One region of the Bacillus daqingensis genome, then DNA from elsewhere that is predicted to be linked to it. Evidence: riboswitches for the same ligand, from Rfam matches in the RefSeq annotation. Region 1 holds a riboswitch; each other region holds the start of a gene.
What was found. Region 1 has a riboswitch for cyclic di-GMP ahead of ACFO4L_RS00280 (flagellar assembly protein A). Riboswitches for the same ligand answer to the same signal wherever they lie in the genome.
Positions count from the first base shown of each region.

Region 2: linked by a shared signal. The riboswitch ahead of ACFO4L_RS08485 (anti-repressor SinI family protein) and the one ahead of ACFO4L_RS00280 (flagellar assembly protein A) in region 1 are both predicted to bind cyclic di-GMP.
Region 3: linked by a shared signal. The riboswitch ahead of ACFO4L_RS05810 (amidase) and the one ahead of ACFO4L_RS00280 (flagellar assembly protein A) in region 1 are both predicted to bind cyclic di-GMP.

Region 1 covers NZ_JBHSGK010000001.1:64,951-67,219, reverse strand. The annotation lists gene ACFO4L_RS00285 (hypothetical protein) at 1-322, shown strand, start outside; cyclic di-GMP riboswitch class I at 812-896, shown strand; gene ACFO4L_RS00280 (flagellar assembly protein A) at 929-2,269, shown strand, end outside.
Region 2 covers NZ_JBHSGK010000007.1:76,633-78,901, forward strand. The annotation lists gene ACFO4L_RS08475 (ATP-binding protein) at 1-221, shown strand, start outside; gene ACFO4L_RS08480 (response regulator transcription factor) at 208-891, shown strand; cyclic di-GMP riboswitch class I at 1,097-1,184, shown strand; gene ACFO4L_RS08485 (anti-repressor SinI family protein) at 1,220-1,366, shown strand; gene ACFO4L_RS08490 (pyruvate, water dikinase regulatory protein) at 1,674-2,269, shown strand, end outside.
Region 3 covers NZ_JBHSGK010000004.1:198,246-200,514, reverse strand. The annotation lists gene ACFO4L_RS05810 (amidase) at 116-979, opposite strand; cyclic di-GMP riboswitch class I at 1,025-1,112, opposite strand; gene ACFO4L_RS05805 (amidohydrolase family protein) at 1,310-2,269, opposite strand, start outside.

The sequences.
Region 1 (2,269 bases):
TGAAGCAGCCATTCAATCAGCTGCCGAACTGGAGGTGCTTCAGTTCGACATGATCGATTCCTTAAGCCGCCAAACCGATACCCTGCGCGACTGGATTGCGTTGATGAACCGTCACAACTTGTGGGACAAGCTAAATCGCGCGAACCAGGTTTTTTATCAGCAGCTCGTTCAAAACGAATCGGTTATGAGAGACGAAGCGAAAAAGATGCAGGTCGTCAAGCATGAACGTCGCGAAAAAATGATTCAGCAAAATGCAGATAAGCTCCGATCCCGTATGAAGCGGTCCTTTCAGGAGGAAGAGAAAGAACGTCGTTACCCTTAACCAGATCCGGCGCTGCCAAGCTGAACCAAATACAGAAGGAACCGGAGCACCCGTTTGAGCCCCGGTTCCTTTTATTCCGCGTCTGTTTCCTCCCCCGGCAAGACTTTCTCCGGCTCTTCAACACCATTCCTTATTCTCTCCCCTTCTCCTAGAGCCCACGACGGATACCATCGTACATTTCCAAAAGCCTTTCTCTCCTGTACGTTGAACGACGTTCGTTCGGAATATACCTCAGCTTTTCCAACAACGTTTTTCGTTTGCGTGTCATCGTTTACCGCCTCCTTATGCTTTTATTGTAGAGTCTTCTTCACCTCAAAAAAGCGGGCGGCAGATTGAATTTTCTATCCGTCTGCAGGTGGAGATTTACTCCATCCCCTGCTATACGAATAAGTAAATAAAGAACCAGGATAATAAGACTGCAGATAATGGATTTTTTTGAAAATAGTACTTGCTCATGCCTAAACTCATAGTAAACTTACAGTAAGAGAAGAAGTTCGGGGGCAAACCTGTTGAAAAACAGGGACGCAAAGCCGCGGATCTAAGGGAAACCTCCTATGACAGCCGGGCTGCCGCATATAAACCTTCACCAAGGAAGGCGGGGTATGAATGCGTAACGTACATGAGTTCGAAGCAGAAACAGTGGAAAAAGCGATTGCCAAGGCAGAAAAAACGCTGCATACACCAGCAAATGCTCTACACATCGACATTATCAGCCATGGGGAGAATCTGTTTTTTGGTCTGAGAAAATCAAAGGCTAAAATACGCGCATGGACGGAGGAGCCGCTAGAAGAAAGCTGGCTGGACACGCTGGATTCCTACCTCGATGAGCCGCTTGATGCCAGCAGAGATGAAAACTTATCCAGGAGACTGGAGGGGACCGCCTGGATGAAAGATGGCGTTCTCTATTTTGAAGGAAACGGACCCAAACGTCCTGTTCTTCACCTGCCGGATGAAGTGACCGCTTCTAAAAATGGCAGACAAACTGGTAGAACCACTCCGCTAACTGAGGGAGATATACTGGAGTTTTCGATCAACGTCCCGCCTCGTGAAACCACCTGGTCTGTTTCTATTGATAAAAAACAGCAGCTCGTTACGCTGAATGTAAAGCCTGGAGCGTACTATACTGCTGCAATCAATGATCATCCGCCCGCCGAACATCTGTATGTCAGTATTTCCAAAGAGGAAACACCGTTAAATCAGCTGACAGAAACAAACGTCATAGAGCAGCTGGAACGGATGGATATTACCTACGGTATTCAAACGGATGTGATTCGGGAAGCATGTGCGTCTATTCAAGAGACCACTGTCCAAATAGCGGCAGGAAAGCTGCCGAAGCACGGAAAAGACGGCCGGATTGACTTTAAGATCAATTTGCAGACAGAACAGAAAATGTACCGGGAGAAGCCGGACGGAACGATTGATTTTAGGGATTCGATTCGGATTCCGGCCGTTGAAGAAGGAGTCGTTTTAGGATCGATCATTGATCCAACAGCCGGCGAAGATGGCCTCAGCCTGTTTGGAGATGTGCTTCAAGCTAAAGCAGGCAGGCCGATCGCGGTTCAGGCAGGAGCGGGTATTGAACTCGATGAAGAAACGAAAACGATTACGGCTTCTATTGCCGGGCGTCCTCTTTTAAAGAAGCAGGGACAGCACGTGCGGTTATCCATTCTGCCGAAGCTCGTTCATGATGGGAACCTGCAGCTTGGAGACGGAAACATCCGCTTTACAGGGGATGTTGAAGTGATTGGGTCTGTCGAGGACGGCATGAAGGTGGAAGCAGCAGGAGATGTATGGATTCACGCTCACAGCGAGCAGTCGTCCTTACACGCTGCAGGCTCCATTACCGTTAACGGCAGCGTGCTGCATTCAACTCTTACAGCAGGGACGAGCAAAACAGCTCATGTAAAAACAATCAAGCTGCTGAAAACATTTTTGCATACCTACCCG
Region 2 (2,269 bases), on a different contig from region 1:
ATATATTCAAGCGGTTTTACAAAGCGACAGGCGACCGGGGAAAACCATCTACTGGTACAGGGCTCGGGCTCGCCATTGCGAAGGAAATTATCGCACGGCACCACGGTGAGATTTGGGTGGAAAGTGAAATCGGCGAAGGTACGACGTTCAGCTTCTGTATTCCGGTATTGGCCGCACATGCTCGATTTGAAGAGGAGGCAAGCAGTCATGGATCAACATAAAATCATGCTCGTAGAAGACGATGAGGATATCCGGGCTATCACGACATTATATTTGGAGAAAAAAGGCTACAGTGTTTATGCTGTCGGAAACGGCATGGAGGCGGTTGACAAAGTAAAGCAGGTCGACCCGGAGCTGATCTTACTGGATATCCTGCTTCCTGGTATGGAAGGATTTGACGTTTGCCGAAACATGCGTGAACTTACTGAAAGTCCAATAATCTTTATCAGCTGTAAGCGTTCATCTGAAGATAAAATTGAAGGCCTGAACGCAGGCGGCGATGATTATTTAACGAAGCCGTATGATCTTGCTGAGCTCGAAGCCAGAATCAAAGCGAATCTCCGCCGCAGTGGACCCCGCGATGACCGAAATGAGCTTCGTGCCGGCTCCATCGCGGTCGATTTAGAGAGCTATACGGTGACTGTAAACGGAAAAGCGGTTTCGCTTTACGCAAAAGAATATCAGCTTCTCGTGTACTTAATGAAACACCCTGGACAAGTATTCAGTGCAGAGCAGATTTATGATCATATCTGGGGGATCGACATGTATGGAGATTTAAAGACCGTATCAGTACACATACGAAACCTTCGCAAGAAAATTGAGGAGGATCCTAAATATCCAGATTATATCTTAACGGTACGAGGCTTTGGATACAAATTCGCAGCCAGATAAATAGGTATAAAGGATTGATTAAAAAGCGCTGTATACTGGAAATAAAGACATGACAAAAAAAGTCACATTTATTTTTAAAAAATTATGATTATTTAACCTTATTTTAACTTTTGTTTTGTAGAGTGAACACATACAGAACGTTGCAGCTTGTTTTAGAGGACGGTGGGCAGACACGGAGGAAAATGGAGTTTCCGCAACATTCTGCAGAGAAAAACGGCAAACCTGTTGAAAAGCAGGGGCGCAAAGCTTCGGGTCTAAGGGCGTGGGGTGCCTACGACGGCCGGGCCGCCTATGTGGAGCAAATACTTAACATAGGGTGGGATAGGGCATGAATGAACTGAAACGGGCAGAGAGCTGGGTACAATTGGTTATGGAAGCGCGGAGCATGGGCCTTTCTCCTGAAGAAGTGAGAGCGTTCTTTCAAATGAAACAGGAAGACAGCCATTCGCTAAAGGCAGATCAGCAATGCATGTAATCGTCACCGGAAGACCGGAATCAGCAATTATTGCTGATTCCGTTTTTTTTTGCAGCTGAATAACGGGTGAAAATGCTTATGTGACAGCTGTTTCAAGAAAGCTGCGGCCAGGGGCACCCTGTTTAGACGCGAATGCTGATGTGCTTACCGTCTTATGTGGGACTTTCGTGAATTTATCCGTGCATAGCACTTATTCGTTTCTACGTTTACCCTTTTTTCTGCAGATGGAAATTTCCTCTTGATAGGGGAAAATAATGTGCTATACTTATTTTTATTAGTATGTCACATTAGGGGGAGGGAGGAAGCAATGAGACTAGTATTTGTTGTATCCGATTCAATAGGAGAAACAGCAGACCGAATGGTACAAGCAGCGCTTACCCAATTTACTGAAGATAAAACGGAGGTAAGAAGATATTCGCACGTGCAGACACCGGAGAAGCTGGAGCGTATCGTAGAAGAAGCGGAGACAGCTGGAGCTGTAGTAGCCTATACCCTGGTATTAGGGGAGCTTCAGCAAAAAATGAGAACGCTGACAGAAAAAACTTCCGTCCCTTCCGTCGATCTGCTCGATCCACTGCTGTCGATGCTGAGTGAGACGTTTAATGAACAGCCAAAAAAAGAACCTGGGCGGATCAGGCAGCTGGATGAAGCGTATTTCAGAAGGATCGAAGCAGTGGAATTCGCGGTTAAATACGATGATGCACAGGATACCTCGGGATTGAAAAAGGCGGATCTGGTGCTGATCGGCGTCTCCCGGACTTCCAAAACACCGCTTTCCATGTACCTGGCGCACAAACAGTTCAAAGTAGCGAACGTGCCGCTCGTACCAGAGGTCGCAGTTCCGGAAGAGCTTTACGAGCTTCCGCGTGAGCGCTGCATCGGACTGGTGATCTCCCCGTCAAA
Region 3 (2,269 bases), on a different contig from region 1:
CTCGGATTCATGTGGAAAAGCGGCAAATCAGACGTGGAACCTTGTTTTTTTGGGAAACGACAAAAACCACCCACCTGCTAAAGGTGAGTGGTCGAGAGAAACTGCCGAAAGCGCCTTACGGCTTCATCGTTTTCCAGCTGTCGACGTGATGGATCGCTGTTCCTCCATAGTAGGGACCCGCGTACCGGGCCGATACCAGGTCAAGCTGCTGCTTCATGTATGCTTCGCCTTCTTCAAAGAACGTTACATGATTGCCTTCGTGAGACTGCATGGTTTCCACTCCGACGGTGACCGGCGTTTTGTGCTTTGCTGCGAAGGCCATTTCATTTTTTACGATTTCATTGATTGCAGAAGCTGTATCCCGGTAAGCCATAAGTGTCACGCCATCAAGCTGCTGAATCACCCATTCTGCGAGATTCCCGCTTCCGTTTTTGTTTTTAAAGCTGATTTCGTCAAACCAGAATGGCAGATCTGCTTCCAGCGGCAGTCCTGCCGCAGCACTCTGTCTTTTCGCTGTCAGCAGAAGTGATTGAAAATCGGCGATCGTCTTCGCACGATTGCTGTTCCAGCTGCTAAGCAGGTACGGCTCTACATCTAAGTGAACGCCTTGAAAGCGTTCTGCTGCTCCCGCACGCTTCTGGTAGTCTCCCAGCCAGTTCATCATTGTCGTCAAATGACGATCTCCTTTTGGTGCCGCCCATTCCGGTGCGCCATCGAGGGCATAGACGCTGATTCCTTCCGTTCCTGCACGACGGATAAAACTTCTGTAGGAAGCCTGTGGGACACTGCGATCAATTTGTACAAATACACGCTCGACATTCTTTTCTTTTAGAAAGGCAATGGTTCCACTCTCATCTTCGACAAACATCCACGGGTTCCAGAGCCAAGTTGCGTTCGGAGCTGAAGCTGCTCCAGCGGGAGCCGCCCAAATTCCAGCTGCCATAGCAGTCACCACCAGCAGTAACAGGACTTTTTTCATCGCAAAAAACCCCTTTCTGTGCCAGCCGAGGCTCACAGAAACGGGCCCGGCAACCTGACGACCATACGCTATTCAGCGGTTAGGCTCACGGCTTTGCGTCCCATCTTTTCAGATTGGTTTGCCTTTGTCACATGTTATTTTTGTTACTATTATACCCCTTAGCCGATTCGTTCATATGAGTAATAGGAACTAAATCTGTCGTGATTTTTTATGAATAACACGAGACTTTCTCATCTCTCCTTCCCTTTTCGGCTTCAAAACAAAGATCCACGCTTATGAAGCGTCAAAAACCGGAAGCATGAACTGCTTCCGGTTTTCCATCCTCATTACTCAGTTGTTCTCATGCAGCCACAGGTCATCTGGATTGCCGAATTCGCTGTAAATGTGATTACGGGCCTCCACAGCTTGTCTGCGCAGGTTTTTATAATCGAGTCCAACCATTTTTCCGTCTCGCTTTACTGCTTCGCCGCCGACAAACACGGAGTCTACGTTGCCGGTATGCGTACTTGTAACGACAGCACCGATCGGATCGTTGACGGGGAAGAGGTTCAGGTCATCTGTTCGAATCATGATGATGTCGGCTTCTTTTCCTGGAGTGAGACTGCCCGTTTTGTGATCCAGCTTCAGCGCCTTCGCACTTTCAATTGTAGCCATTTCCAGCACTTGATGCGCATGAATATTCAAAGGTGGTCCAGGCATTTCTCCTTTTGCAAGCAGCTGATCATTGATGCGGGAGCGCTCTGCCTGGAGCGCGAACTTCATTTGGGCAAACATGTCCCCGCCTGTTGAAGTAACAACATCGACACCGAGCGCAGGCTTTACGCCGTTTTCCAGGCAGAGCCCTGTTGCCGGATACCCGTGTCCCATCGCCATTTCAACTTCAGGCGTGACTGAAATCGATCCGCCGTGCTCTGCCAAGAGCTTCATTTCTTCCGGACTGACGGCATTTGCATGAGCAAAGTTGAGGTCTGATCCGAGCAAGCCTGCCTGATGCAGCTTTTCGATCGATCTGTCAATCGCCCCCCACGTTCCAAATCCGAGGTGCATGCTCGCTACGCCGTTTAGTTCTCTTGCCAGCTTTATCTCTTCCACTGACGTATCCCAGGAACAAAACTCAGGACCGCGGATCGCAAGTCCCATCGTCAGCCGCTGATCGCCTGAGGAAAAATATTGATTGGCAATCGAACGTGCGTCATCTCCGTTGGTCAACGTGCTTTCCCTGTTCCAATAATCCCCGTCACCAGGGCATCCGTAAGCAAACACGCCGCGAATTTTGGATTCCTGCAGGCC